Regions from separate parts of the Vermiculatibacterium agrestimuris genome, predicted to be linked through region 2. Evidence: a T-box and tRNA genes for the amino acid it is inferred to sense, from the RefSeq annotation. Region 2 holds a T-box; the other holds one or more tRNA genes.
The links. The T-box of region 2 lies ahead of tyrS (tyrosine--tRNA ligase). A T-box ahead of a tRNA ligase gene usually reads a tRNA of that ligase, here a tRNA-Tyr.
Positions count from the first base shown of each region.

Region 1: it has a tRNA-Tyr gene. The T-box ahead of tyrS (tyrosine--tRNA ligase) is inferred to sense a tRNA for this amino acid. The anticodon was not compared.

Region 1 is NZ_CALPCU010000002.1:26,457-41,891, reverse strand. It holds gene NFR87_RS01375 (pseudouridine-5'-phosphate glycosidase) at 1-461, opposite strand, end outside; gene NFR87_RS01370 (PfkB family carbohydrate kinase) at 511-1,590, opposite strand; gene NFR87_RS01365 (DUF3021 family protein) at 1,775-2,635, shown strand; gene asnS (asparagine--tRNA ligase) at 2,706-4,100, shown strand; gene NFR87_RS01355 (hypothetical protein) at 4,290-4,664, opposite strand; tRNA gene NFR87_RS01350 (tRNA-Tyr) at 4,788-4,872, opposite strand; tRNA gene NFR87_RS01345 (tRNA-Thr) at 4,875-4,950, opposite strand; gene NFR87_RS01340 (hypothetical protein) at 5,046-5,273, shown strand; gene NFR87_RS01335 (sigma-70 family RNA polymerase sigma factor) at 5,312-5,641, shown strand; gene NFR87_RS01330 (HAD family hydrolase) at 5,706-6,356, shown strand; gene NFR87_RS01325 (ABC transporter ATP-binding protein) at 6,500-7,270, shown strand; gene NFR87_RS01320 (FtsX-like permease family protein) at 7,260-9,116, shown strand; gene NFR87_RS01315 (hypothetical protein) at 9,185-10,300, opposite strand; gene ftsH (ATP-dependent zinc metalloprotease FtsH) at 10,357-12,192, opposite strand; gene hpt (hypoxanthine phosphoribosyltransferase) at 12,247-12,789, opposite strand; gene tilS (tRNA lysidine(34) synthetase TilS) at 12,795-14,048, opposite strand; gene dnaB (replicative DNA helicase) at 14,092-15,435, opposite strand.
Region 2 is NZ_CALPCU010000001.1:210,166-225,600, reverse strand. It holds gene purB (adenylosuccinate lyase) at 1-325, shown strand, start outside; gene NFR87_RS01120 (ATP-dependent 6-phosphofructokinase) at 340-1,326, shown strand; gene fba (class II fructose-1,6-bisphosphate aldolase) at 1,365-2,300, shown strand; gene NFR87_RS01110 (threonine aldolase family protein) at 2,367-3,395, opposite strand; gene NFR87_RS01105 (glutamine--tRNA ligase/YqeY domain fusion protein) at 3,417-5,099, opposite strand; gene NFR87_RS01100 (arsenate reductase family protein) at 5,163-5,519, opposite strand; gene NFR87_RS01095 (class I SAM-dependent methyltransferase) at 5,658-6,425, shown strand; T-box leader at 6,454-6,697, shown strand; gene tyrS (tyrosine--tRNA ligase) at 6,755-7,981, shown strand; gene NFR87_RS01085 (AI-2E family transporter) at 8,021-9,202, shown strand; gene dapB (4-hydroxy-tetrahydrodipicolinate reductase) at 9,246-10,010, opposite strand; gene dapA (4-hydroxy-tetrahydrodipicolinate synthase) at 10,033-10,923, opposite strand; gene asd (aspartate-semialdehyde dehydrogenase) at 10,952-12,040, opposite strand; gene NFR87_RS01065 (SpoIID/LytB domain-containing protein) at 12,237-13,922, shown strand; gene queA (tRNA preQ1(34) S-adenosylmethionine ribosyltransferase-isomerase QueA) at 13,939-14,967, shown strand; gene NFR87_RS01055 (TfoX/Sxy family DNA transformation protein) at 14,981-15,235, shown strand; gene tgt (tRNA guanosine(34) transglycosylase Tgt) at 15,248-15,435, shown strand, end outside.

The DNA of each region.
Region 1 (15,435 bases), on a different contig from region 2:
ACCGGGGTGTGGGCCAGCTCCTCCAGGTCGGCGGAGACGTCCATGGTGGTCTCCGCCCCCCGGTGGACACCGCCGATGCCGCCGGTGGCGAAGATCCGGATGCCCGCCATGTGGGCGATGATCATGGTGGTGGTGACGGTGGTGGCGCCGTCCTCTCCCCGGGCCAGGAGCACCGCCAGGTCACGGCGGCTGGCCTTGGTGACCTCCAGGCCCTTCTTGCCCAGGTGTTCGATCTCCTCCTTGGTGCAGCCCGCCTTCAGCCGGCCGCCGATGATGGCGATGGTGGCGGGGACGGCGCCGTTTTCCCGGATGATCTCCTCCACCTTCAGGGCGGTCTCCACATTCTGGGGATAGGGCATGCCGTGGGAGATGATGGTGGACTCCAGCGCCACTACGGGCTTGCCGTGGGCGACGGCCTCGGCCACCTCGGGGGAAACGTCCAGATACTTGTTGAGATTCATTGGGATTACCTCCATATATAATAATTTGATCGGATCACAATGGAATGGTTCAAAGCCCAGCCCGGGCACGGACGGCCTGGGCGCTCATGGCGGGGTTGATGGTCTCTGCGCCCTCAATGGCGATGGCGGCGGCCCCTTGGGCCAGGCGGGCGGTCTCGGCAAGGCCGGTGCCCTCCAGGTAGGCCCAGGCCAGGGCGGCCATAAAGGCGTCCCCCGCCCCGGTGGCGTTGACCATGCTGGCCTTGAGGCAGCTTTGATGGACGGCTCCGCTGTGGTCGGCGGCGTAGACCCCGTCGGAGCCCAGGGAGATGAACACCCGGTGGAGACCCGTATCCAGCAGGGCCTGGGCGCACCGTGCCAGGCTCGCCTCGTCGGTGATGGCCACCCCGGAGAGAAGCTCCGCCTCCAGACGGTTGGGCTTGAGGGTGTGGAGCTTTCCCAGCACCGGCGAGAGCTTCACAGCCTTGGCGGTGGAGACCGGGTCGGCAAAAATGGGAGCCTTCACGTTCTCACACAGCCAGCGGATGGACGCTTCCGGGATATTGGTATCCACCACCACCACCTGGGCGTTGTCCAGAAGGGCCCGGCGGCTTTGGAGATAGGCGGGCGTCACATGGGCGTAGATGTCCATGTCGCTGACCGCCAGCGCCATGTCCCCGTCGGGGCCGGAGAGGAAGAGGTAGGTGGAGGTGGCCTCCCCCGGCACCTGAAGGGCCTGGGAGATGTCGATGCCCAGTTCGCCGCAGGAGGCGGCGATCTTCTGGGCGTAGAGGTCGTCGCCGAAGGCGGTGAGCAGCCGCACGTCCAGACCCAGCAGAGCCATGTTGTGGGCGATGTTCCGCCCCACGCCCCCCAGACTCATACGCACCTTGCCGGGGTTGGAGTCGGCGGCGACCAGCGGCGCGGCGGCGCGGCCGCCGATGTCCATGTTCACCCCGCCCACCACCGCGGCGTAGCTGGGGGTGCGCAGCACGTAGCCCTTTCCCGCCAGGTAGCCTTTCTTGGTCAGGTTGGAGATGTGCACCGCCACGGACGAGCGGGTGATCCCCGCCTTGTCCGCCAGCTCCTGCTGGGAGATCATGGGGTTCTCCGCGATCCAGTTGAGTATTTCCCGCTCCCGCTGGGTCATGGGGCCACCTCCTAAGCGTTTACCTATGTTATAATCATATGCTTATATATACGCCTTGTCAAGGGGGAATGGAAAATTTTATCCCATCCAAGTATCCCGCCAAAACTGCCGGATATCCAAAGAGGGTGGACGCCCGGCGCTTTTTAGCCTATAATGTGAGGAAATGGAAGGAGGCGTTGGGACTATGAAGCAGGCCCTGCTGTTTGACGATAGAAACGGCGCTGTGATACGCGCCATGACCGGCGGCGTTCTGGGGGTGGCCTTTTACCTACTGCTGTCCTGGCTGACCCAGCCCGGCTCCCTTTTCGGCGGGCCTATGGGTCTGGACTTTACCTTCTGCTTCAACTCCAACGTGCCGGAGGTTTTGGGGGCGGCCTTGGGCTTTCTCCTCTGGTTCTTCTTTGGGGCCCAGGCCGGCCTTTCCACCCTCCCCTTCGCCGATGGGGGAAAGTCCCTTCTCCTCCGCTCCCTGGCCCATTTCGGAGCCATGACTCTGACCATGTGGGCCTGGGTGATGCTGAACTTCACCTATGAGCCTCTCCCCGGCCTGATCCTCTCCTTTCAGCTGCCCCTCACCCTCATTTATATTCTCATCTGGCTGGGCCGCTGGGTGGGCTGGTATGCCGAAGTGGGGCAGAGCCGGGAAAGGCTGGGTCTCACCGGCGGACGTTCCCCTCTGAAATGGCGGGAGACCCTGCCCCACATAGGCTTTGCCGCGGTGTTGTGCTTTGCGGTGCCCACCGTTCTGCGGCTGTGCGGCGCCCACGATGTGCCCGTCCTGTCCGGCCTTCTCTATCCCCATCTGCTGCTGCCCGTTGTGGGGTTCTGCTCCGGATATTCCCTGGGCAGGCGGCGGGGCTTTTGTCCTCTCTATCCTCTGGCCTGTGTGATATCCGTTTCCCTCTTTGTCCTGACGGCCAAGCTCTATTCCAATATGGCGGACGGGGCGCTGCTCCTCATTGCCCTCTGCTTTCCGCTGGCGGGCAGCGCCCTGGGTGCGCTGATGCGGCTTTGGCGGCGGGAAAGGATGAGAAAGGACTTGTAAAATGTTGGGGAATTCCTTATAATAGGGTTACTTTATAATTCTACAAAGAGGTAGAGAGGAAGTAACTGCTATGGAACGTACGCACATCGCCCGAATTTTTGCCGACCAGGAGTCCTTCGGCGGGAAGACGGTCACCGTCTGCGGCTGGGCCCGCACCATCCGGGACATGAAGAACTTCGGCTTTGTGGAGCTCAACGACGGCTCCTGCTTCAAAAACCTCCAGGTGGTCATGGAGGCGGAAAAGCTCAGCAATTATAAGGAGATCGCCGCCCAGAACGTGGGCGCCGCCCTCATTGTGAAGGGTACGGTGACCCTCACGCCCCAGGCCAAGCAGCCGCTGGAGCTGAAGGCGGACGTCATTGAGGTGGAGGGGGCCTCCACCCCCGACTATCCCCTGCAGAAAAAGCGCCACAGCGTGGAGTTCCTGCGCACCATCCAGCACCTGCGCCCCCGCACCAATCTCTTTTCCGCCACCTACCGGGTGCGCTCCGCGGCGGCCTACGCCATCCATAACTTCTTCCAGCAGCGGGGCTTTGTCTATGTTCATACCCCCATTATCACCTGCTCCGACGCCGAGGGGGCCGGCGAGATGTTCCGGGTGACCACCCTGGACATGGAGGATCTGCCCCGCACCGAGGAGGGCAAGGTGGACTTTTCCCAGGACTTCTTCGGCAAGGGGGCCAGTCTCACCGTCTCCGGCCAGCTCAACGCCGAGAACTTTGCCATGGCTTTCGGGGATGTGTACACCTTCGGCCCCACCTTCCGGGCGGAGAAGTCCAACACCCAGCGCCACGCCGCCGAGTTCTGGATGATCGAGCCGGAGATGGCCTTCTGTGACCTCAAGGGCTACATGGATGTGGCCGAGGACATGATCAAGTCCGTCATCCGCCAGGTCATGGAAAGATGCCCCGATGAGATGGCCTTCTTTAACTCCTTTGTGGACAAGGGCCTTATCGAGCGGCTGGAGCACGTGGCCGCCTCGGATTTCGGCCGGGTGACCTACACCGAGGCCATCGAGATCCTGGAAAAGTCCGGGGCGAAGTTTGAGTACCCCGTGTCCTGGGGCTGCGACCTTCAGACCGAACACGAGCGGTATCTCACCGAGCAGCATTTCAAAAAGCCGGTGTTCGTCACCGACTACCCCAAGGAGATCAAGGCCTTCTATATGCGCGCCAACGACGACGGCAAGACCGTGGCCGCCGCCGACTGCCTGGTGCCCGGCATCGGGGAGATCATCGGCGGCTCCCAGCGCGAGGAGCGGCTGGAGCTGCTGGAGGGCCGCATCAAGGAGCTGGGGATGGATCCCGAGAGCTACTGGTGGTACTGTGACCTGCGCCGGTACGGCTCCTGCCGCCACGCCGGCTTCGGCCTGGGTTTCGAGCGGCTGGTGATGTATCTCACCGGCGTGAGCAACATCCGGGATGTGCTTCCCCATCCCCGCACGGTGGGCAGCGCGGACTTCTGAGACAGGACAGAAACGACGAGAAAAAAGACCGGCTGGACATTGTCCAACCGGTCTTTTTCTGTTTTCAAAAGGGGAGGGGAAGTCCCGGTTATGGGACTTCCCCTCTTTTATTTTTCCGGGAAATTTTTTTAGTTGTATTGCCTCCAAGGAAAAACCGTGATACTATCTACGTTAAATAGAACATCTGTTCTATTTAACCGCCTCCACGCACTGGATGCCTCGTTCCTCCAGTGCCGCCTTCATGTCGGCCGGGGTAGCCAGCTTTGCCGTTTTGTACCCCTTGTAAAACACGGTCTTTGTTTTTCCGGTGGTCTTTACGACCCTTATCCGCAAATTGAAAGACATCTGGTGCGTCAGCTCCCAGGGATTGTAGTGCAGCTCCACACGGTCGATCTCGTCAAAGGGGATGGGGTAGGGAAGGCCGGTGTTCAGCACCAGCTTGCCCTCCTCAAAGAAAAAAGCGCCTGCGTTGGCCTTGTTTTTGTATTTGCTTCTGGCGTAAAACATGTACACCACAAAGGCCATGACTGGCAGCATTCCAATGTAATAGATGAAAACTGGCATGGCGGAACCCCCTCCTGATAGGTTGTACCCAGTTTATCATATCTGGAAATCGTTTGCAAGGCGCTCCCGGGGGCGGGGGTGCAGACGCAAAAAAGTCGCCGCAGGCGATTGCCCACGGCGACTTGGTGGAGGAGGGTGGATTCGAACCACCGAAGCGATACGCAACAGATTTACAGTCTGCCCCATTTGGCCACTCTGGAACTCCTCCATTGGAGCTGGTTGACGGACTTGAACCCCCGACCTGCTGATTACAAATCAGCTGCTCTACCAACTGAGCTAAACCAGCATGTCAAGCGGCTGTCCAACAGCAGAAATTATTCTACCAGATACATAGGAGGTTGTCAAGAAAAAGTTGATGAGTTTGGAAAGAGGAGAGAGAGAATGACGTTAATGGAATTGTCGGTGAGCTACCGCCAGCAGGCCGACGTGCTGCGGCACCGGATCCAGCTGGTGTCCGAGCTGCCGGCACGCACGGCGGAGGAGCGGATGATGAAGACCGAGCGCCTGCGGCTTTTGGAGGCCATGCGCCGGGACGTGCGGGATGTGGCGGTGATCTGCGAGCGGTATTACGACCGAAGCTACCGGAGAAATGAGCGCTACACCCTCTGAAAAGGGCAGACGGAAAAGAGAAAAGGAGGACGTTGAACATGGCGGGAACCAGATACAGAAGAGGCGGGATCTATGCGGCGGACATGGCGCGGTACGCCCGGATGATCTCAGAGGAGAACACCAATACCGAGGAGCTGGACAGAGTGAAGATCGCCCTGTGGCGGGCCCTTCACGAGGACATTACGGAAAAGCAGCGGCGGTACCTGCTGCTCTATTACGCCGAGGGGATGAAGATGTCCGAGATCGGCGCGCAGATGGGGGTGGACAAGTCCACCGTCTCCCGCACCATCAAGCGGGGAGAGGATCGCCTGCGGCGGTGCCTGCGCTACGGCGCCAAGCGCTTTCTGCTGGACGAGGCCTCGGCGTGAGGAGGCTTGCAAGACCGGGGAAGGTATGGTAGAATCATCTCACTATAAAATGAGGTGGGAGAGCATGGATTATCAGGCGGTTTTGTTCGACTTTGACTATACCCTGGCCGACGCCACGCAGTCCATTTACGAGGGCTACTGTTACAGCTTTGGAGAGATGGGACTTCCCGTCCCCAGCCTGGAGCGGGTGCGGGAGATGGTGGGCTATATCCTGGAGGATTCCTACACCATGCTCACCGGGGATAAAGACCCCGTCCGGCGCGCCGAGTGCCGGCGGCTGTTTCAAGAGAAGGTGGGCGGCCGCCAGGCGGAGAAGACGGTGCTTTGCACCGGTGCGGCGGAGCTGCTCCACGCCCTCCGGGACAGCGGGGTGAAGATGGGCATCATCAGCAGCAAGCGCAGTTCCACGCTGCGGGAGATCCTGGAGTACCACCACCTGATGGATCTGATGGAGCTGGTGGTGGGGCCCGACATGGTGAAACGGCCAAAACCGGATCCCGAGGGGCTGGAGCGGGCTGTCGAGCTTCTGGGTGTGGACAAGGCGGGGGCGCTCTACTGCGGCGATACCATCATCGACGCGGCCACGGGCCAGGCGGCGGGAGTGGATTTTTCCGCGGTGCTCAACGGCGTCACTCCGGCCGCGGCCTTTGCGCCCTATCCCCATGTACATATCGCCCCAGACCTTGTGGAGCTGAAGGCCTGGCTGGGCGTGTGAGAGAAAAAGAGATCCCCGGACGCGGTTTGCGTCCGGGGATCTCTTTTTTGTCAGAAAATGTTTAGCCTTTCTTCACTCCATCGAAAAGAAAACTTGAGCAGACCCTGCTAAAATGGCTTCACCGAAAAAAAGGAGGCCAAGTGATGGAACCCATTTTGAATGTAGAAGCCCTGACCAAGACATACGGCGGAAAAGGGAACCGCACCAATGCCCTGCGGGGCCTGAGCTTTGCGGTGGCTCCGGGGGAGTTTGTGGGCATCATGGGCCCCTCGGGCAGCGGGAAGACCACCCTGCTCAACTGCGTGTCCACCATCGACGCGCCCACCTCCGGACGCATCGCGGTGGACGGGGTGTCTCTGACCAAGCTGCGGGGGAAGGCCCTCAGTAAGTTCCGCCGGGAGCGGCTGGGGTTCATCTTTCAGGACTGCAATCTGCTGGATACCCTGACGGGGCTGGAGAATATCGCCCTGGCGCTTACCATAGGAAAGGCCGATCCCAGAACGGTGGAGAGCCGCTCCAGGCAGGCCGCCCGGCTGCTGGGAGTGGAGGAGGTGCTGGACAAGTTCCCCTACCAGATGTCCGGGGGGCAGCAGCAGCGCCTGGCGGCGGCCCGGGCCATGGTGACCCACCCCGCCCTGGTGCTGGCCGACGAGCCCACGGGCGCCCTGGACTCCAAGTCCGCGGGGCTTTTGCTGGAGCAGATGGAGCAGCTGAACCGGGAGGAGGGCGCCACCATCCTCATGGTCACCCACGACGCCTTTGCCGCCTCCTGGTGCACGCGCATCCTCTTCCTCCGGGACGGGGAGCTGTTCCAGGAGCTGCACCGCGGGGAGGGGGAGGACAGGCAGAGCTTCTTCCGGGAGATCTTGTCCGTGGTAAGCCAGTTGGGAGGTGAGGGCGGCCATGAGCGGTAAGCTGGCGTTTCGCAATGTGCGGCGGAGCATCCGGGACTACGCCGTCTACTTTATCACCCTCACCTTCGGGGTATGTCTTTTCTATGTGTTCAGCGCTTTGGACGGCCAGAGCGTGATGCAGTTTCTGGCCAAGAACAACAACCCCAATGTGGAGGCCATCTTTGTGCTGGTGGGGGTGTTCTCCGCCTTTGTGGCGGTGGTGCTGGCGGGGCTGATCCTCTACGCCAACCAGTTTTTGATGAAGCGGCGCAAGAGGGAACTGGGGACCTATGCCCTTTTGGGAATGCCCACGGGGCGCGTGGCCCGGCTGCTGGTCATGGAGACCCTGTTCATCGGCCTTGCCGCCCTCCTCTCGGGTATCGCCTTGGGCATTTTGGGGTCCTGGGCCCTGGATAAGCTGACGGTGGCCATGTTTTTGGCCACGCCCGGGGATATCTTCACCTTCTCCATCTCCTGGGCGGCGGCGGGAAAAACAGCCCTTTACTTCGGGGTCATCTTCCTGCTGGTGATGGCCTTCACCGGGGTTTCTGTCTCCCGGGCCAGGCTCATCGACCTCATCCGCTCGGGGCGGACCAACGAGGAGGTGGCCCAGCGGCCCCTGGCCCTTTCGGTGGCCCTGTTTCTATTGGGGGTCGTGTCCTTGGGGACGGCCTACGCCATCCTTCTCAGCCGGGGACTGCTGCGCATCGACCTTCTCTGGTTTATCATGCTGGGGCTGGGGACCTTGGGGACCTTTCTCATCTTCCGGTCCCTGTCCGGGTTCCTGCTCCGGATGACCAAGGGCCATGCGGGGTATTACAAGGGCCTCAATATGTTCGTGCTGCGGCAGTGGAGCGGAAAGGTGCACACCAACTGCGCCTCCAACACGGTCATCTCCATCCTCCTGCTGCTGGCCATGGGGGTCACCGCCTGCTCGGTGGGGCTCAACGACACCATCACCGCCACGGTGGGTGGCCAGACCCCCTACGACCTGACGGTGCTCAACTACGGCCGGGAGGGAGAATACGAGGAGGCGGACATCCCCGCCCTTTTCCAGGCCGCCGGGTTGGACACCCAGGCGTGCTTTGCCTCGGTGGAGAGCGTCACCGTCTACTACAATGACGAGACCGTCACCGGCTGGCCGGAGGCGGGGGTCTACGCCGCCATCGGCCTGAGCCGCTACAACGAACTGATGGAGGCGCGGAAGCTGCCCCTTCTGACCGAGGACGCCCTTCCCCGGCGGACCCCCGACGCCATCGTCAACGGTCCCGCCGCCGACGGGATCGTGGTGGTCCCCGACGCCATGCTCTCCCAGCTCCGGCCCCGGCGGCAGATGGTGAATATCAATTACGCCGGGAACGTCTCCCAAGTGGACGACCTGGTCCGCATGTCCCTGGACGAGGCGGAGGACTTCCCCGCCGGGCTGGACATCATGATGAACTACAAGCTGGACAACTACTACGACCTGATGGGGGCCAAGATCCTGGTGCTCTATATGGGCCTCTATCTGGGGCTGGTGTTCCTGCTCGCCGCGGCGGCGGTGCTGGCCCTTCAGCAGCTGAGCCAGGCGGCGGACAACGCGGCGCGCTATGAGCTGCTGGGCAAGCTGGGCGCCCCGGAGGGGATGCGGCGGAAGGCGCTGGTGTCCCAGGTGGCGCTGGCCTTCCTCCTTCCCCTGGCCCTGGGAGTCATCCACACCTTTGTGGGTATGCGGGCGGCCAACGAGATCATCTATTCAGTGGGTCACGTGGACTCAGTCCATGCCAGTTTGCTGACGGCGGTGTTCCTGCTGGTCATTTACGGCGGCTATTTCCTGTGTACCTGCCTGGGGGCCTGGCGGGCTGTGAAGGGCGGGAAGAGCGCCTAGAGAAAATAAAAAGAGAGCGCAAAACCGTATGCCGCGGTTTTGCGCTCTCTTTTGTCTTAAGGGGGAGGTCACAGCTCCGTCTCCAGGGGCTGGCGGATGGTGTACCGGTCCTCCCGCAGCCGTGTCATGATCCGGTTTACCGCGGTGGCGTTGGGGATGAGATCCACCCGGCCCACCACCTGCCGCAGCTCCAGATTGGCCAGAAGGGCATAGGCGTTCTGGCCGGTGACGTTGCTCTGCCAGCAGGCCCAGCCTGAGGCGGTGAGGCTGTCGGTGAGGGCGGCCGGGGCGGAGACGATGCGGGTGCGCACCCGGGCGATGTGGGTCAAAAGCTCGTTGCCCCGCTCCAGCTGCGCCAGGGCGGCGTCCAGATCCCCGTCTACGATAAGCCCCACAGAGTGGCCCAGGGCCAGCGCCCGGCGCACCTGGGCGCTCTGGGCGGAGAGGGAGTCGGGGGTGAAGAGGAAGAGGGCGTGCACCCCTGAGGGGAAGAGAGCGGTGAGGTCGCTGTCGGCGTCAGAGGCGTTAATGGCCAGGTATACCCGCACATCCTCCTTGCTGTCCTGCCCGCCAGGGGCGGTCGTGGGGGCGGTCGTGGGGGTGGGGGAGACGCTGGAGGCGGGGACAGGGAGGGATTCCCGGCTTTGGATGATGTTGTTGTACCGGGTGGTCATATGGAGGGTGACAGAGCTTAAAAAGCTGCTGTCCGAGGCGGTGGCCGCCGAGTTGGTGATGCGGATGAGGGTGCCCCGGTCGGCGGTGGGCAGGAAGGAGTAATTGAGCCCGAAGAAGCCGCACACAGCGGCGGCGGGGACGTAGGGGATGCCGTTACGGAGTATGGCCGGCCAGTTCAGGGAGTTGCCCTGGCCGTCCACACAGGTGTTGTTGTTGATGGTGAAAGTGAGCCGGCCGGAGAGGGCGTAAAGCGTGAGGACGGCGCCCCGATCCTGACTGATGCCGTAATAGACCCCCAGATCCACCCCCGAGCTGTCCTTGTCAAAGACGGTGTAGGGCACATAGATCACGCCGCCGTTGGAGATGGGCAGGGTGCCGTTGGGCAGATCGCACATCCGGTCGTTCACCGCCAGAAGGTACACCGGCTCAGAGGAGACGGAGTTGGCGGGGATGGCCAGGGCCAACAACAGGGCCGCGGCGCACAAAAGCGTCCCAAAACGCCGCTTCATGGGCATACCTCCTTTCCGAAGTGTGGGCGGTGGGGGGAGAGGATGCGCTCCGGAGCTTATTCTTCCGCAAGAAGCATCTCTTCAAAGGTCTTTGCGTCCATGGTCTCGTGCTCCAGCAGATACCCGGCCACCTTGTCCAGGTAGGCCCGGTCCCGCTTGAGGATGGTCTCGCAGGTTTGATAGGCCCTGTCCAGCAGGGCCTTGACCTCCTCGTCGATAAGGGCGGCGACCTCCTCGGAGTAGGTCTTGGCCTGGGCCATGCTGCGGCCGATAAAGACCTCGTCGTGGCCGGAGTCGAAGACCACGTTGCCCAGCTTATCGCTCATGCCGTAGCGCATGACCATGTTCCGGGCGATGTTGCTGGCGGTCTGCAGGTCGCTGCCCGCCCCGGTGGAGATGTCCCCCAGCACCAGCTGCTCAGCGCAGCGGCCGCCCAGGCAGACGGCGATGCGGTCGGTGAGCTCCGCCTTGGACAGGAAGGACTTATCCTCCTTGGGCAGGTGGATGGTCATGCCGCCGGCCATGCCCCGGGGGACAATAGTAATCTGATGCACCGGATCCTGGGTGGGCAGGGCGTGGATGACCAGAGCGTGGCCCGCCTCGTGGTAAGCGGTGAGCTTCCGCTCCCGCTCGATGACCACCCGGCTCTTCTTCTCGGGGCCGGCCAGGACTTTGATGACGGACTGCTGGAAGTCGTCCATGGAGATGAACTTCTGCCGCGCTCCGGCGGCCCGGAGGGCAGCCTCGTTGCAGAGGTTTTCCAGGTCGGCGCCGGTAAAGCCGGCGGTGGTCTTGGCCAGGATGGCCAGATCCACGTCCTCGCTGAGGGGCTTGTTGCGGGTGTGAACCTTCAGGATCTCCTCCCGGCCCTTCACGTCGGGGGCGCCCACATAGACCTGCCGGTCAAAACGGCCGGGACGGAGAAGGGCGGGGTCCAGAATGTCCACCCGGTTGGTGGCGGCCAGAACAACAACGCCCTCGTTGGCGGCAAAGCCGTCCATCTCCACCAGAAGCTGGTTCAGGGTCTGCTCCCGCTCGTCGTGGCCGCCGCCCAGGCCCGCGCCCCGCTGGCGGCCTACGGCGTCGATCTCGTCGATGAAGACGATAGCGGGGGAGTCCTTCTTGGCCTGGTCAAAGAGGTCGCGGACGCGGGAGGCGCCCACGCCCACATAGAGCTCCACAAAGTCGGAGCCGGAGATGGACAGAAAGCCCACCCCGGCCTCGCCGGCCACGGCCTTGGCCAGGAGGGTCTTGCCGGTGCCCGGAGGGCCTACCAGCAGGATGCCCTTGGGGATCCGGGCGCCTAACTCCAGGTAGCGCTGGGGATCCTTGAGGAAGTCCACCACCTCCTGAAGCTCAGCCTTTTCCTCATCGGCCCCCGCCACGTCGGCAAAGGTGACCTTCTTCCCCTCGCCGTCGGCGGTGCGGGTGCGGGCCCGGCTGAACCGGCCCGGGTTGGGGCCGCCTGCGCCGCTGCCGCCCCCCGCCTGCCGGGCCATCATGTTGTACCACAGAAGACCGAACAGGCCGATGATGGCCACCCAGGGCAGGAAGGAGACCCACCAGGGGACGGTGGTGGAGGAGGGATAGTCGTAGTCGGTGAGAAGGCCGGCCCGATCCTGGGCGGCCAGGGTGTCGTTGAACTCCAGATAGAACAGCTCCGTGGAATAGAGCTTGGTGGTGACGGTGTCCTGGCCCTTCCAGGGCTGCTTGAGCTTCATGGTCAGCACGTTGTTCTTGATGCGCACCTCGCTGACCTGCTGGGTCTCGATGAGGGAGCGGATGTCCGCCCAGGAGGGAGACTCAGAGGCGTCCAGCCCACGGAGGGCGAAGACGGTGACCAGCAGGATCAGCACGACAAGGCCCAGAAAGCCCAGGTCTCTTCCGTCCATCTTCTTATTCAAAGGAGAACCACATCCTTTCTAAAGGAAGCGCGAAGTGCAAGGTCAGTTTTTCTCATACACACAGGGCTTCAAAACACCTATGTAGGGCAGGTTGCGGTAGAGCTCGTCATAGTCCAGGCCGTAGCCCACCACGAACTCGTCGGGCACCTCGAAGCCCACATAGTCGGCGGTGATGGGCTTGGTGCGGCGGGAGGGCTTATCCAGAAGGGTGGCCAGGCGGATGGAGGCGGGGTGCCGGGCCTTCAGGACCTGGATGAGATAGCTCAGGGTGTTGCCGCTGTCGAGAATGTCCTCCACCACGATGACGTCCTTGCCCTCGATGGAGTCGCTGAGATCCTTGATGATGTTCACCTGACCGGAGGACACGGTGCCCGCGCCGTAGGAGGATACGGCCATAAAATCCACCCGGCAGAAGCAGTCGATGCTCCGGGTCAGGTCGGCCATGAAGATGTACGAGCCCCGCAGGACGCTGACCAGCAAAGGCTCCTTGCCGGCGTAATCGGCGCTGATCTGTTTGCCCAGCTCGGCCACCCGGGCCTTGAGGGCCTCCTGGTCAATGAGTATCTTCTGAATGTCCTCTTCCATGGTGTTCATTCCATTCTCTCCCTTGTTTCTATAATTTGGATATCCCTGTAACGGGGGTGGGCTGGATTGGGGCCGAAAGGGGCGGCGAAGATGACGCCGTCGCCGTCGGCGGCCACGGGAAAGCTGTCCCGCAGCGCTTTGGGGATCTTCCGGTCGATGAAGAGCTTTTTCAGGCTCCGCCTGTGGCCGTTGGAAAGGGTGATCTCGTCTCCCGTCTGCCGGGAGCGGATCGCAAGCCCGGGCCAGGGGGGGACGGCCAGCCTCACCAGCCAGTCCGTGCCGGGAAGGGGGGTGTCTCCCTCCCGGGGGACAAATTCCTCTACGGGCTCAGGGTGGGGCGAATGGGTAAAGACAAGGTCGCCGTATTCCCGCAGAGCGGTGAGCTGATGGGGGAGGGAGACCCGGGCGGAGGGGCTGTCGCCCCGGCACAGGGAGAGCACCGCCCCGATGTGTGCGGCGGAACAGTCCCAGTCTCCTTCGGCAGCCTCGGCCAGCAGCAGCCGCACCGTCCGGGCGGCCACCGGAGGAGGGGCCTGGGCAATGGCGGCGGCGGGAATGGTCAAGTCCTCCCCCTGCCGCTGTGCCAGCCGGAAGAGATCCTGGGCCAGAGCGCCCAGATATTCCTCGTCGGCGCGCAGCCGGGGGATGGCGGCGCACAGGCGGCGGACGAAGCCGGGGTTCATCTCCTCCAAAAGGGGGACGAGCTGATGGCGCACCCGGTTGCGGGTATAGGAGTCGTCGGCGTTGGAGCTGTCCTCCACATGGGGGACGCGGTGCTGCGCCAGATAGGTCTCGATCTCCTCCCGGCTGGTGGTGAGAAAGGGACGGACATACTTCCATCGAACGGGCTCAATACCGGTGAGGCCTGGAAGAGCGCTGCCCCGGAGCAGGTGCATGAGCACCGTCTCGGCGTTATCGCCGGCGTTGTGGGCGGTGGCGATGCGGTCGGCCTGGAGCTGTACGGCCAGTTGGGAGAGAAAGCCGTAGCGCAGGGCGCGGGCGGTCTCCTCGATACCCATCTTGCGGCGCCCAGCCTCGGCCCTCACGTCCCAGGTGCCCAGGTGGAAGGGAATGGCGTGCTGCTCACACCAGGAGCGAACGAACCGCTCGTCCCTGCCGCTCTCCTCGCCCCGGAGCTGGTGGTCAAAGTGGGCGGCCACCACGGTGATATCCTCCCGCCGGGAGAGCCAGTGGAGCAGACACATGGAATCAGCTCCCCCGGAGACGGCACAGAGCACCTTGGAGCCGGGGGGGAACATATGGTGCTCCCGCGCGAAAGCCTCCGCATGGGGGAGGCGGTGCTCAGTATTCTTCATGCCGCCGGTCTACGGAGGTGAAGGTGGTGTACTCAGGCAGCCACTGGAGGGGGACGGTGCCCGTCTCGCCGTGCCGGTTCTTGGCGATGATGCACTCGGCCAGGTTGGGGTCGTCGGTGTCGGCGTCGTAATAGCCCTCCCGGTAGAGGAACATGACGATGTCGGCGTCCTGCTCGATGGCGCCGGATTCCCGCAGGTCGGAGAGCATGGGGCGCTTGTCTGCCCGGGATTCGTTGGCCCGGGAGAGCTGGGAAAGGCACAGGATGGGCACGTTCAAGTCCTTGGCCATGATCTTCAGCGAGCGGGAGATGTCGCTGACCACCTGCTGGCGGCTGTCCCCGGAGCGGCCGGGCCCGCCGGCGGAAGTCATGAGCTGGAGGTAGTCTATGACGACCAGACCCAGGTTATCCACCCGGCGGCACTTGGCGTTCATGTCGGACACCGACAGCATGGGGTTGTCGTCGATGTAGATCTGGGTCTGGTTCAGCGCGGCGGAGGCGGCGGCGATCTTGGCCCAGTCGTTCTCATTCAGCCGCCCGGTGACCAGCCGCTTGTTGTCCACAAAGGATTCCCCGGAGATCAGTCGCGTGGCCAGCTGCTCCCGGCTCATTTCCAGGGAGAAGTAGACCACGCTCTTGCCGGAGAATTTGCCCGTGTAGAGCAAAATATTCAGCGCCATGGAGGTCTTGCCCATGCCGGGCCGGGCCGCCAGAAGGATGAGGTCGGACTTATTGAGGCCCGAGATGGCGGCGTCCACGTCGGTCAGGCCGGTGGACAGCCCCGGCACAGCGGAGCCGCTGGCCGCCAGTTCATTGAGCCGGTCATAGACCGAGTAGATGACGCTGGAGATGTGCTCCAGGCCCTGAGCGGAGCGGCCCTGGCGGATGGCGTAGATGCGCTGCTCAGCGGCCTCCAGAGCCTCCTGGGCGGTGGCGGTGCCCTCCTGCACCATGCCGGAGATGGCCCCGGCGGTGTCCGCCACCCGCCGCAGCAGGGACTTGTCCCGGACGATGCCGATGTACTCCTTTACGTTGGCGGCGGTGGGGGTGATGAGGATGAGCTGCTTGACATACTCGTAGGAGGCGGCCTCGTCATAGACCCCGTTCTGCTTCATCTTGTCCAGCACGGTCACCGGGTCGATGGTCTCGGAGTAGTTGAACATGGAGCAGATACACTCGAAAATGTCCCGATTCTGCCGCAGGTAGAAGTCCTCCGGTTTCAGCGCCTCCACCACCGTGGGGATACAGCGCTCGTCGATGAGCATAGAGCCCAGCACCGCCTGCTCGGCCTCCACGGAGTGGGGCGCCTGGCGGGAGAGAAGCTCGTCCAT
Region 2 (15,435 bases):
CTTCATGGCCACCGAAAACATCATGATGGACGCGGTAAAGAAGGGCGGCGACCGACAGGCCATTCACGAGCGGATCCGCCAGCTTTCTCTGGAGGCGGGACATACTATTAAGGAGTTGGGTTTGCCCAACGACCTGGTGGAGCGAATGGCGAAGGAGCCCATGCTGGGCCTTTCCCTGGAGGAGATCCAGGCCCATCTGGATCCCAAGGCATATATCGGCCGCTGTCCACAGCAGGTAGAGCGGTTCTTATGTGAAACGGTCAAGCCGGTCATAGACCGTTACGCTTTCGCATTGGATAAGCAAGACACTGAACTGACTGTATGAAAGGGGATAATGATATGGAGAACGCAGTACGCCGTATCGGCGTTTTGACCAGCGGGGGAGACGCCCCCGGCATGAATGCCGCCATTCGGGCTGTGGTGCGTACCTGTACTCACCTGGGCATTGAATGTGTGGGCATCCGCCGTGGCTTTAACGGCCTGATCAACGGAGATGCCGAGGTCATGGGCTACGCCCGGGTCAGCGGTATCACCCGGCTGGGCGGCACCATGCTCTACTCCGCCCGCAGCGAGGAGTTCCGTACCGAGGCCGGCATGCAGAAGGCCGTCAATACCTGCAAGCTCCTGGGCCTGGACGGCATCGTGGGCATCGGCGGCGACGGTACCTTCCGGGGCCTTCACGCCTTGTCTGAGCACGGCATCGCCGTCATCGGCGTGCCCGGCACCATCGACAACGATATCGCCTGCTCCAGCTACACCATCGGCTATGACACCGCCTGCAACACCGCCGTGGAGTGTATCGACAAGCTCCAGGATACGATGCAGTCCCACGAGCGCTGCTCCGTGGTGGAGGTCATGGGGCACCGGGCGGGCCACCTGGCTCTCTATGTGGGCTTGTCCTGCGGCGCCACCGCCGTCCTCATCCCGGAAAAGCCCGTGGACTTTGAGGCCGATGTGATCGAGCCTATCCGCCGTGCCCGGCTCACCGGCCGCACCCATTATATGATCATTGTGGCCGAGGGCGTGGGCAGTTCCTACGAAGTGGCGTCCAGGATCAAGGACGCCACCGCGCTGGACACCCGGGTCACCGTGCTGGGTCATATCCAGCGGGGCGGCGCTCCCTCCGCCCGTGACCGTGTCAACGCCACCCATATGGGCTATTCCGCCGTTATGCTTCTGGCCAATGGCCAAACCGACCGGGTCGTGTGCCAGCAAAACAGCCAGTATGTGGACTTTGACATCCGGGAAGCGCTGAGCATGAAGAAGGGGATCGACGAGGACAAGTACACCGTTATGCGCACTATGATCGGACAGGAAACTGTCTGATTGGAACCTCAACATTTAGAATAAAGGAGTTTTGGATCATGCCTCTTGTCACATCTGCTGAAATGTTCCGCAAAGCCTATGATGGCGGCTATGCCATCGGCGCGTTCAATGTCAACAACATGGAGATCGTGCAGGCCATTACCGAGGCCGCGGCTGAGGTGAAGGCCCCCGTGATCCTCCAAGCCTCCGCCGGGGCCCGGAAGTATGCCAAGGGCGTCTACCTGCGCAAGCTGGTGGAGGCCGCCGTGGAGGATACCGGTCTGCCCATCGTGCTCCATTTGGATCACGGCGCGGACTTTGAAACCTGCAAGGATTGCGTGGATGGCGGTTTCACCTCCGTGATGATCGACGCCTCCTCCAAGCCCTTTGAGGAGAATATCGCCATCACCAAAAAGGTGGTGGAGTATGCCCATGACCACGGCGTAGTGGTGGAGGCCGAGCTGGGCGCTCTGGCCGGCATCGAAGACGACGTACAGGTTTCTGCGGAAGACTCTCACTACACCAGACCCGAGGAAGTGGAAGAGTTCGTCTCCAAGACCGGCTGCGACTCCCTGGCCATCGCCATCGGCACCAGCCACGGCGCCTACAAGTTTAAGCCCGGCACCGATCCCAAGCTCCGTTTCGATATCCTGGAGGAGGTCTCCAAGCGGCTGCCCGGCTTCCCCATCGTACTTCACGGCGCCTCTTCAGTACCGCAGCGCTTCGTAAAGATCATCAACGACCACGGCGGCAAGATGCCCGGCGCCATCGGCGTACCGGAGGATCAGCTTCGCCAGGCCGCCCGGCTGGCGGTGTGCAAGATCAATATCGACTCCGATCTGCGCTTGGGTATGACCGCCGGGATCCGGGAGCACTTTGACGCCCATCCGGATCACTTTGATCCCCGCCAATACATGGGGGACGGCCGGGCCTATATCAAGGAGATCGTCAAAGACAAGATCGTCAATGTTCTGGGCTGCGACGGCAAGGCCTGAGACAAATAGAAAAGAGGCGCGGTCATATGACCGCGCCTCTTTTTTCCTTATAGGGGCCGCCCACGCTTACGTCAGATCCTTCAGCGCCTTGAGAAAACCGTCCACGGACTTCATGGACGTGGCAAAGGATGTGACGAAGCGGATGATGGTGTGGCTCTTGTCCGCCTTGCCCCAGACTTCATAGGTACACAGCTTGTCCAAATGGGGGAGCAGCTCGTTGGGGACGATGGGGAAGATCTGGTTGGTGGTAGACTCAGTCATCATGGGGATGCCTAAGTTTTTAAGGCCGCCCTGCAGATATTGCGCCACCTCCACGGCGTTTCGGGCAATTTTGAAGTAGAGCCCGTCCTGCAGCAGTGCCTGGAACTGTACGCCCAACAGCCAGCCCTTGGCCAGCACCGCGCCATGCTGCTTTTTCATGCGGAAAAAGTTTTCTGTCAGCGCCGGGTTGGTGACCACCAGCGCTTCGCCCATCATGGCACCGTTCTTGGTGCCGCCGATGTAAAAAGCGTCGGTGAGCGCGGCGATGTCTGCCAAAGTCAGGTCGTTCTCCACCGAGGCCAGGGCACAGCCCAGACGTGCGCCGTCCAGGAACAGATACAGGTCGTTGGCCTGACAGCAGCGATAAAGGGCGGCCAGCTCCGCCTTGGTATACACGCCGCCGGTCTCCGTGGCGTCGGAGATATAGACCAGCCGGGGCTTCGTCACATGCTCGTCCTTGCAAGCCTCCACGATGGGGAGGATACGGGCGGGGGTAAGCTTGCCGTTGGCGGGCGCCTGAGCTTGGAGGATCTTGTGGCCAGTGGCCTCCACAGCGCCGGCCTCATGGCCGTTGATGTGACCGGTGGTGGGGGAGATGACGCTCTCCCACGGCCGCAGAAGCGCAGCGATGGTGACGAAGTTGGTCTGGGTACCGCCCACCATGAACTGCACATCGGCGTTGGGCGCCTCGCACAGTCCGCGGATCAGATCGGCAGCGGACTTGCAGTAATCGTCCCCGCCGTAACCGATGACACTCTCACCGTTGACAGCGGTCAGGGCCTCCAAGACTTTGGGATGGCAGCCCTCAGAATAATCGTTGCGAAAATGATACATAGCCGCGTCCTCCTTCGACCCTTAGAATTTGAAGCTGTCCTTCAGGCTCACCGCCCGGTTGAAAACCAGATGGCCGGGCTTGGAGTCCTTGCTGTCGGCGCAGAAATAGCCCTGACGCATAAACTGATACCGCTCCTCTACCTTGGGGCAGGAGAGACCGGCCTCCACCTTGCAGCCGGTAAGCACCTCCAGGGAGTCAGGATTCAAGCACTCCATAAAGTCCTTGTCTCCGGCATCGGGCGCCTCGTCAGAGAAGAGGTTGTCGTAGAGCCGCACTTCCGCGTCCAGGGCCGTGGCGGCGTCCACCCAGTGGAGCGTGGCGCCCTTGACCTTGCGGCCATCGGCGGGATCGCCCCCCCGGCTGTCGGGATCGTACTCGGCGGCGATCTCAATGACATTGCCCGCCTCATCGGTCTCATAGCCCACACACTTGATGAGATAGGCCCCCTTCAACCGGCACTCAGGGCCGCCGGGATAGAGGCGCTTATACTTGGGCACCGGCTCAGGCAGGAAATCCTCCGCCTCCACCCACAGCTCCCGGGAGAAGGTGACCTTCCGGGTACCGGCGCTCTCATCGCCGGGGAGATTCTCCACCTCAAACTCCTCACTGCGCCCGGCAGGATAGTTGGTGATGACCAGCTTGATGGGCCGCAGGACGGCCATGACCCGGCAGGCAGTCTCGTTCAAATCCTCCCGAAGGCAATGCTCCAAAAAGCCGTACTCCACCACATTGGCCGCCTTGGCCACACCGATACGCTCGCAGAAGTTCCGGATGGAGCGGGGCGTATAGCCCCGGCGGCGCAGACCGCAGAGGGTGGGCATACGGGGATCGTCCCAGCCGGAGACCTTGCCCTCTTCCACCAAAGCCCGGAGCTTGCGCTTGCTCATAACGGTATGGTCGATGCCCAGACGGGCAAACTCGATCTGCCGGGGCTTGGAGGGCAGGTCGCAGTTTTCCACCACCCAGTTATAAAGGGGACGGTGTGCCTCAAACTCCAGAGAGCACAGGGAGTGGGTGATACCCTCCAGCGCGTCCTGGATGGGGTGGGCAAAGTCGTACATGGGATAAATACACCATTTATCCCCCTGCCGGTGGTGGTGCATATGGTTGATACGATAGAGGACAGGGTCGCGCATATTGAAGTTGCCGCTGGCCAGGTCGATCTTGGCCCGCAGCGTCATGGCGCCATTGGGGAACTCACCGGCCCGCATCCGGGCAAAGAGATCCAGGCTTTCCTCAATGGGACGATCCCGGTAGGGACTGCGGGCCGGAACGCCGATACTGCCCCGGTACTCCTTAAATTGCTCAGGGCTCAGCTCACAGACGTAGGCCAAACCCTTTTTGATCAGGCCAACCGCCTGGCGGTAATCCTCCTCAAAATAGTCTGAGCCATAGAAAAAGCGGTCGCCCCAGTCGAAGCCCAGCCAATGAATGTCCTCCTTGATGGCATCCACAAACTCCTCGTCTTCCTTGGTGGGGTTGGTGTCATCCATGCGCAGGTTGCACAGGCCGCCGTACTTTTCCGCCGTACCGAAGTCAATGGTGAGAGCCTTACAGTGGCCAATGTGTAGATAACCGTTGGGCTCAGGGGGAAAACGGGTATGGACGGTCATCCCGGCAAACTGTCCGCCGGGGGCGATGTCCTCATCAATAAAATCATGGATAAAATTCTGGCTCATGACAGGCTTTGTCTCTTCCGGCATAGCGGATTCGCTCCTTCTCTTTCGAATAAGGTATATTTTACCCTGTAGGGCTTCAAATTGCAATCATTTCTTTTCCAGCCGGGCCGCCCAGTCGGCCTCCTTAAAGCCGAAGAAGGCGAAGTCCTCGCCCACCAGCACAGGCCGCCTCACCAGCATCCCGTCGGAGGCGAGAAGGGCGAACTGCTCCTCTTCGCTCATGGTGGGAAGCTTGTCCTTCAGCTCCAGGGCCTTATACTGAAGTCCACTGGTGTTGAACAGTCGTTTCAGAGGAAGGCCGCTTTTGGCGTGCCATGCGCGCAGCTCGGCCTGGGTGGGATTCTGCGCCTTGATATCTCGGCATTCGCAGGAAAGCCCCCGGCGATCCAGCCATGCCTTGGCCTTTTGACAGGTGGTACATTTGGGGTAGTGGACAAACAACACGAAACATTCCTCCCGCTTCGGTACAATGATTTGGTCTCATCTTATCACATCCCGGCCCCTATGGCAAGAAAAGGTGTTGTTGCCCTGTCGGCCTTATGATATAATGGCAAAAATATCAAGAAAGGGGTTGGGCAAACGATGGATGTACAGGAGTGGAAAGCGCTTTGGAAAGAGGAGGAGGCCCAGGCCCACATCCGCGGCTGGGATTTCTCCCACCTTGCCGGCCGCTATGATCAGGAAACACCGCCGTGGAATTATCGGGAGATCGTTCAAAGCTATCTCACCCCCGGTATGAAGCTGCTCGACATTGGTACCGGCGGGGGAGAATTCCTGCTGTCTTTGGGACACCCCTACGAAAACACTGCCGCCACAGAGGGCTATCCGCCAAATGTAGCGCTGTGCCGAAAGACCCTTCTTCCCCTGGGGATCGACCTTCGGGAGATGACGGACTACGGGCACATGCCCTTTGACGACGCTCAATTCGATATCGTTATCAACCGCCATGGAGATTATCGTGTTTCAGAACTGCGACGGGTGTTGAAAAAAGGTGGATTTTTCATCACCCAGCAGGTGGGGGAGGACAACGACCGGGAACTGGTGGAGCTTCTGCTCCCCGGAACTCCCAAGCCCTTTCCCGGCCTGAACCTGCAGGAACAGAGACGGCTGTTCGAGGCGGCGGGGTTTGAGATCTTAAGGGCAGAGGAGTGCTTCCGGCCCATCCGATTCTATGACATAGGGGCCCTGGTGTGGTTCGCCCGGATCATTGAGTGGGAGTTCCCGGCCTTCTCCGTGGACGCCTGCTTTGACCGCCTGTTGGAAGCCCAGCGTATCCTGGACGAGCGGGGCGTTATCGAGGGGCGCGTCCACCGCTATGTGCTTGTGGCCAGAAGGCCGGAAGATGGTTGACAAATGAAGATCCACATATTATAATACGCCTACAGCGATGAAGAGGCCAAGTAGGCCGTGCGTTTGCCGCAAAGAGAGACCCCGGTTTGGTGGAAGGGGGAGGGCAAAGTGCGGAAGAATACCCCTCGGAGCTGCCGCCCCAACATTTTTAGATCAGTAGGGTAGGCCGGGTGTGCCCGTTACAGCGCCGCCGTGTGTAAGCACGGCATGAGGCCGTTTTCGCGAGAAAATGGCAAACCAGAGGTGGTACCGCGTAAGATCACGCCCTCTGTCCCAAAGGGACAGAGGCGTTTTTTATGCCCCCGAAACAACAGAAAGGATGGATCGACATGACGATTTACGACGAATTGGTGGCCCGGGGCCTCATTGCCCAGGTGACCAGCGAGGAGGAGGTCAAGGAGCTTATCAACAACGGCAAAGCCACCTTCTATATCGGCTTTGACTGCACGGCGGACAGCCTGACGGCCGGCCACTTTGTGGCCCTGACCCTGATGCGGCGGCTCCAGTCGGCGGGCAACAAGCCCATTGCCCTCATTGGCGGCGGCACCACCATGATCGGCGACCCCTCCGGCCGCACCGATATGCGGAAAATGCTCACCAAGGAAGACATCGACCACAACGCCGAGTGCTTTAAGCGGCAGATGGAGAAATTCATCGACTTCGGCGAAGGCAAGGCCATGATGCTCAACAACGCCGACTGGCTGCTGGGGCTCAACTATGTAGAGCTGCTGCGGGAGGTGGGTGCCTGCTTCTCGGTAAACAATATGCTTCGGGCCGACTGCTACAAGCAGCGCATGGAGCGGGGCCTCAGCTTTCTGGAGTTTAACTATATGATCATGCAGTCCTATGACTTCTATCATATGTTCCAGACAGTGGGCTGCAATATGCAGTGCGGCGGCAACGACCAGTGGAGCAATATGCTGGGCGGCACCGAACTCATCCGCCGGAAGCTGGGCAAGGATTCTCATTGCATGACCATTACCCTCCTCACCGACTCCCAGGGCAACAAGATGGGGAAGACCGCCGGCAACGCCGTGTGGCTGGATCCCAACAAGACCAGCCCCTATGACTTCTACCAGTACTGGCGCAATGTGGGGGACGCCGACGTGATGAAGTGCATCCGTCTGCTGACCTTCCTGCCCTTGGAACAGATCGACGAGATGGACACCTGGACTGACGGCAGGATCAACGAGGCCAAAGAGATCCTGGCCTTTGAGCTGACCAAGATGGTTCACGGGGAAGAGGAGGCCAAAAAGGTTCAGGCTGCTGCCCGGGCCCTCTTTGCCGGCGGCGGAGACAGCTCCAATATGCCCTCCACCACCCTGGCAGACAGTGATTTTTCCGAGGGCGCCATCGGCCTTCTCGACCTGATGCTCAAGTGCGGCCTCGCCCCTTCCAAAAAGGAAGCCCGCCGGCTGGTAGAGCAGGGAGGCGTAGAGGTTGGCGGTGAAAAAGCCACCGATCCCACGATCCATTTTGAGCCCGCCGCCTTTGCCGGCGATGGCCTGATTCTTAAGAAAGGCAAAAAAGTGTTCCACCGGGTGGTGACACAGTAAGCTTTTTGTGCTATCATCCAGGAAGAGGAGGGATGGCTCATGGATGAGAGGCCAAGGAAGTGGTATCAGCTGGACAGCCGCAGCCTGTCCAATCTTCTGGTGGTATGCGGCGGGATCCTGCTCTATTTGGTTTTGACCCACCTACCGCAGGTGAAGGCCTTGATGGGCCGGTTTTTGGATGTGCTCAGCCCCTTTATCGCCGGATTCATCATCGCCTATCTTCTGAATACCCCCACCAACTTTTTTGAGCGGAAGGTCTATTACAACAGTGCGCACAAGCGGACGCTGGCCATCGTCACGGTCTATCTCATCGCCCTGGCCGTCATTATGGTGCTTCTTCAGCTTATTCTGCCCCAGGTTGGCGCCTCTATCTTCAGTTTGGTGAACAATCTATCCATCTATCTGGAGAATCTCAACCGGATGGTTCAGGATCTGATCCAGCGCTTCGGTCTGGAGGGGGAAGGCCTCACCGGCTTTGTGGACGACTACCAGACCCTCATTCGTAAAGCCGCTGATTTCCTCACCTCATCAATGCCAAATCTGCTGAACTTCGGCGTGGCGGTCGGAAACGGCGTGGTCACTGCCCTTACCGCGCTCATCGCCTCCATCTATATGCTGTCAGGGAAGAACCGGCTCTCCGGGCAGCTCAAGAAGCTCATTTACGCCCTCTTTCCCGCCAAGGGCGTGCGCCATATCCTGTCGGTATCCAGCCGGGCCAACACCATCTTTGTGGGCTTTATCAACGGCAAGCTGCTGGATTCCGCCATTATCGGCGTTCTCTGCTTTGTGCTGTCCACCATCCTTCGCGTCCCCTATGCGGTACTGATCAGCGTTATCATCGGCGTGACCAATATCGTGCCTTTCTTTGGGCCCATCATCGGCGCGGTGCCCAGCGTAATGATCCTGGTCATTGTGGATCCCTGGGCCGCCCTGCGGTTTCTCATCCTCATCATCGCCCTCCAGCAATTCGACGGGAATATCCTGGGGCCCAAGATCCTGGGTGATTCCACAGGCCTTTCCGCCATCTGGGTGCTGGTGGCCATTGTGGTCGGCGGCGGTCTTTTCGGCTTTACCGGGATGCTCTTGGGCGTGCCTACTTTCGCTGTGCTCTATGCTCTGATGCGGGAGTGGGCAGACCGGCGTCTGATGGAAAAGGGGATCGACGCCGACGGCCGGTCTTTGCGCCCCGGCGGGCCGGAAGACGACCACTCCAATACATAAGCAGCAAAAAGGAGCCGCTGAGTTCTCAGCGGCTCCTTTTGATTCAAATGATCTGTTCCACCAGTTCCTTCATGGAATACAGCCCCGGCTGTTTGACCTGCGCCAGGAATCGTGCGGCCCGAAGCGCCCCAGAGGCGAAGACCTCCCGGCTCATTGCGGAATGCTTCAGCTCAATGACCTCGTCCCGGCCGGCAAAAATGACCTCGTGGTCGCCCACGATACCGCCGCCCCGGACGGAAGAAATGCCGATCTCCCGCTTTTCCCGGGGCTTTCGGACGCTTTGGCGCTCATACACGTATTGCGGCTCGTAGGGAAGGGCCTCCCGGGCGGCCTGGGCCAGCATGAGAGCCGTACCGCTGGGGGCGTCCACCTTTCTGCTGTGGTGACGCTCTACGATCTCTACGTCAAAACTGTCTCCCAAGGCCGCCGCTGTCCGGTTCACCAACTCCATGAGCACATTGATCCCCAGCGACATATTACCTGAACGAAAGATGGGGATAGCCCCGGCTGCCTCGTCAATGGCGTCGAGCTGCGCCTGGGAATAGCCCGTGGTGGCCAGCACCAGGGGAATATTTCGGCTCACCCCCAACTCCAGCAGGGCGGGAAGGGCGGCGGGGGAGGAGAAGTCGATGAGCGCGTCGGCCTCGCCCTGAAAAGCGGCAGGGTGAGAGAGAACAGGGAAGTCCTCCCGCTCCGCGCCCAGTAGGTCGAAGCCGGCCACCACCTCCACATCCCCCGCCTCCTGGCAGATCTGGGCGACAACGTTCCCCATATGTCCGTTACAGCCGGAAATGAGCATCTTCAGCATAGTAAAACGTCCTTTCCGATCTTCAGGCCAGCAGGCCCATGCGCACCATGGAAGAGCGCAGCAGCTCCAAATGCTCCGGCGTCATATCGCACAGGGGAAGCCGCAGGCCGCCCATGTTCCGCCCGGTCAGATTGAGGGCGGTTTTGATAGGGATGGGATTTACGTCCACAAAGAGCGCGTCTATGAAGTCCATATACTCAATTTGGAGCTTGGAGGCGGCGGCAAAGTCGTCCGCCAGGCACAGGTGGCTCATACGCACCATCACCTGAGGAACAATGTTGGCGGCCACCGAGATGACTCCCTGGGCGCCCAGACTCATCATGGGCACTACCTGGTCGTCATTGCCGGACCAAATATAGAAGTCATTCCCGCACAGGAAGCGGGTGTGCGCCAGCAGAGAAAAGTTACCGCTGGCCTCCTTTACCCCGTTGATCTTGGGATTTTCCGACAGCTTTTTATAGGTTTCTGCCGTAAAGCTCACCCCGGTACGGGAAGGCACGTTGTAGAGGATAATGGGCAGCTCCACCCGGTCGGCGATATATTCGTAATGCTTGATAAGACCGCTCTGGGTGGCCTTGTTGTAATAGGGCGTCACCAGCAAAAGGGCGTCCGCCCCGGAATCCTGTGCGTGCTGGGAGAGATAGACGGCCGCAGAGGTATCGTTGCTGCCTGCGCCGGCCACCACCTTCACCCGGTGATCCACCCGCTTGACACAGTACTCTACCACGGCGATGTGTTCCCGAATGGACATCGTCGCGCTCTCGCCGGTGGTGCCGCAGACACAAATGGCATCGATGCCGGCGGCGATCTGCTCCTCAATAAGCGCGCCGAACGCCTCATAATTTACCGCGCCGCTGCTGTCAAAGGGGGTGACGATTGCAGTACAGGCTCCGCTGAATACAGGTTCCCGCATGAAGATCAATCCTTTCTGGCTGCCAGAATTATTTCCGATCCATATAGCCCTTGGCGCAGAGGAGCTCCGCCAGTTCTACCGCCCCGCCGGCGGCGCCCCGGAGCGTGTTGTGGGACAAACACACGAATTTGTAATCATATTGGGTGTCGGGACGAAGGCGGCCGATGGAGATGGCCATGCCCTTTTCCAGATCCCGATCCAGCTTGGCCTGCGGCCGGTCAGGCTCTTCAAAGTAATGGAAGAACTGCTTGGGCGCCATGGGCAGGCCCAATTCCTGGGGCACTCCCTTGAAGTTGGCCCAAATCTCTTTCATCTCCTCCATAGAGGGCTTTTTCCTGAATGTGACAAAGACAGCCGCGGTGTGGCCGTTGGTCACAGGTACCCGAAGACATTGGGCGGTAATGGAGGGGCTTTCCGCATTGACGATGACGCCATTTTCCACCTTGCCCCAGACCTTCAGCGGCTCCTGCTCGCTCTTTTCCTCCTCGCCGCCAATATAGGGGATCAGATTGTCCACCATCTCGGGCCAAGTCTCAAAATTCTTGCCCGCACCGGAAATGGCCTGATAGGTGCAGGCCAATACCTTCTCCAGTCCGAATTTTTCCCGCAGAGGGGAGAGGGCGGGAGCGTAGGACTGGATGGAGCAGTTGGATTTGACGGCGATGAACCCCCGCTTGGTGCCCAACCGCTTGCGCTGGGCGGGGATAACGTCCAGATGCTCCGGGTTCAGCTCCGGCACCACCATAGGCACATCGGGCGTCCAGCGGTGGGCGGAGTTGTTGGATACCACCGGGCATTCCGCTTTCGCATATGCCTCCTCCAGCGCCTTGATCTCTTCCTTTTTCATATCCACGGCAGAGAAGACGAAATCCACCTGACCCGCGATCGTCTCCAGGTCTGCCTCGGCGTCCAGCACCGGCATATCCTTGACTGCGTCGGGCATGGGCACTTCCAGCTTCCAGCGGCCCGCAACCGCCTCACCATAGGGCTTGCCCGCACTGCGGGCACTGGCGGCCAGAGCAGTGAGTTCAAACCAGGGATGCCCGCAGGTCAGGGTGATGAACCGCTGCCCCACCATGCCCGTACAGCCAATGATACCTACCTTGAATTTTTCCATTGCAATCTACCTCCAAATCTTATTCCATATATACGCAGTGAAAAAGAAAAAATCAGCGGCTTTACCAGCGGCTGATTTTGTATTATAATGTCAAAGACAGCATGGTCTCGTCCCATCTCACGCACCGCTTAAATAAGTTTTTTTGATACTACCACAAACGGGCCGGCAGTGTCAATACATAATAAAGGAGTACGCCATGAAACGTAAATGGTTATCTGTGCTATGCGCGCTGACGCTATCCATCGCCGCAGCCTTTCCCGCCGCTCAGGCGACAGAGTCCGCCGGGATCGGGCGCGTCACCCCACCTGTATTCGTGGGCTTAGCTTACGGCACTACCGCCTTGGGGGGCGCCAACCTGGCAAATGACGCCGGCTCCGGCTACCGTCTGGGCTACTTGGATGAGGATCGTGTCTTTGTCCCTCTGGGCTATACCTCCGAGACCGGCATCTCCGTGGTCAAGACTCAGAATGTCTGGTACGGCATCGACTCCAAATACAGCGACTCTCTCAAATGCTATTCCAGCAATATTTCCTCTGACATCGCGGTGGGCTGCTGGCACGTTCAGCTCCCCGCCGAAGCAGTTTTGACCACCTTTGAGGACGCCCTGGCCCAGGCCCAGGCTGTGGGCGGTTTTCCCGCCTGGATCAGCGGAGAGTGGCAGGTTCGCCTGGGGGCCTACACCACGCAGGCCGAGGCGCAGACCGCCGCAGAGACAGCGGGAGGGACGGTGGTGGGCACCAGTTCATATGGCGTCTCCGTGGTAAAGACCGGCACCTCCACCGTCCTGTTCCAGTTTGACGGTGGAAGCGAACGCTCCCTCACCGTTGACCCCGGCCTGGACGACAGCGTCAAGTCCACCACATATTTCCGCAGCAACCGCTATTACGGGGCGTTTCTGTTCCGCCGGGTGAGCGGGGGAGACCTTACCGTCGTCAATGTGGTAGACTTCGAAGACTACACAGAATGTGTCATCTCGCGGGAAATGAGCCGGAGCTGGCCCCTGGAGGCCCTGAAGGCCCAGGCTGTTGCCTCCCGGTGCTACTATGAGACCAGAGCAAACCGCCACGGCTCTCAAGGCTTCGACATCTGCTCCACTACCCACTGTCAGGTCTATTTCGGCATGGCCAACACCGGTGAGCGTACCGCCCAGGCTGTGGCCGAAACGGCGGGGCTGCGGGCCTGGTACGACGGGGAACTGGCCCAGACCTATTATTTCTCCTCTGACGGCGGCGCCACGGAGAACGTCCGCAACGTATGGAGCGGCAACGAACAGATCCCCTACCTGTGCGGTGTGGTGGATCCCTATGAGGCCACTATCTCGGACAAGATCCCCTATTGGAACCATACGCAGACCTTTACCGGTGCGGAGATCACCCGCATCCTCCAAGGCAAGAACTACAACTGCGCCACCATTGTGGACTTTCAGATCACCGAGACCACGCCCACAGGAAACGTAAAGTCTATTGCCTTTACGGACGCAATTGGGAAGACCTTTCCCTTTACCCGGGAGTCTGTCCGAACTATTTTGGGCCTATACTCTATGCACTACACCGTTACCAAGTCGGGCGGAACCACGGCAGAGCCATACTACACCGACGGCGGAGGGACTATCTCCTCTATGAGCGGAGTTTATGCCATCGGCGGAGACGGCAGTACCAGAAAGCTCTCCGGTAATCCCTATGTCATCACCGGCAGCGGTGTTCAGTACCTGCCCGCCCCCGTGGGGGGGACGACTACCGGGGATGCGGCCTTTACCGTTCAGAGCTCCGGCTGGGGGCACCACGTGGGGATGAGCCAGTGGGGGGCCTATGCTATGGCGCAGCAGGGTAAGACCTTTGATGAAATTTTAAAATTTTACTATCCCGGTGTGGAAATCTATTAAAAAAGGGAACTTTTCTATGAAAACCTCGGATTTTTATTATGATCTGCCTCCGGAGCTCATTGCCCAGACTCCGTTGGCACGTCGGGATGGTTCCCGTCTCATGCTTCTGGATAAGGCGACAGGGGAGACCCAGCACAGGCATTTCTATGAGCTGCCCCAGTTCCTCCGGCCAGGCGACTGCCTGGTGCTCAACGACTCCCGAGTGCTCCCCGCCCGACTTTTGGGCCACCGGGAGCCCTCCGGCGGCGTGGCAGAGGTCTTGCTGCTCATCGACCGGGGAGAGAAGCGGTGGGAATGTCTGGTTCGGCCGGGCCGGAAGCTGAAGCCGGGCCAAAAGCTCTCCTTTGGAGACGGCACTCTCCTCTCCGCCACAGTATTGGAGGCGCTCCCCGGCGGAAACCGTATCGTGGAGTTCCACTATGAGGGGATCTTTCTGGAGATCCTGGAGCGGCTGGGCAAAATGCCTCTACCACCCTATATCAAAGAAGAGCTGAACGACCCCGAGCGGTATCAGACAGTCTACTCCCGGGAGGTGGGCTCCGCCGCCGCACCCACTGCCGGCCTCCACTTCACCAAAGAGCTTTTGACGCAGGTGGAGCAAATGGGTGTAAAGGTCTGCTACGTAACACTCCATGTGGGCCTCGGCACCTTCCGCCCGGTGAAGGAGGACGACCCGTTGGAGCATGAGATGCACGCAGAATACTGCATGATCTCCGCCCAAACCGCCGATATCATCAATCAGACCAAAAAAAATGGCGGCCGGGTCATCTGCGTGGGCACTACCTCCTGCCGCACCATCGAAAGCTGGGCAGGGGAGAATGGAGAGCTGAAGGAAAGCGCTGGATGGACAAACATATACATCTATCCCGGCTACCGATTCAAGGCCCTGGACGCGCTTATCACCAATTTCCACCTGCCGGAGAGCACCCTCATTATGCTGGTCTCCGCTCTGGCGGGCCGGGAAAATGTGCTGGCAGCTTATCAGGAGGCGGTAAAGGAGCGATATCGCTTCTTCTCCTTCGGAGACGCCATGTTCATCTCGTAAAGGAGGGTGGATCATGAAACTGACCGAGCTTCCCAACATCGGCCCGGTGCTGGCTGACAACCTCAAAAAAGTCGGCGTGGAGACCCCGGAGGCGCTACGGTCACTGGGGGCGGAGGAGATTTGGCTTCGGATCCGTTTACAGGTGGACGCCGGCGCCTGCCTCCACCAGCTTCAGGCTCTGGCTGGCGCGGAGGCGGGTGTTCCCAAAAAGGAACTGCCTCCGGAGCGAAAAGCGGCTTTGAAGTCCTTCTTCAATTCCCATAAGTAAAGGAGTTTTCCTGTGTTTGAAGTAATAAAAACCGAAGGACGGGCCCGGCGGGGCGTTTTCACCTGCGCCCACGGCACCGCCCAAACCCCTGTATTCATGAATGTGGGGACGCAGGGGGCGATCAAAGGGGCGGTATCCGCCCACGATCTGAAGGCCATCGGCTGTCAAATCGAGCTTTCCAACACTTATCACCTCCACCT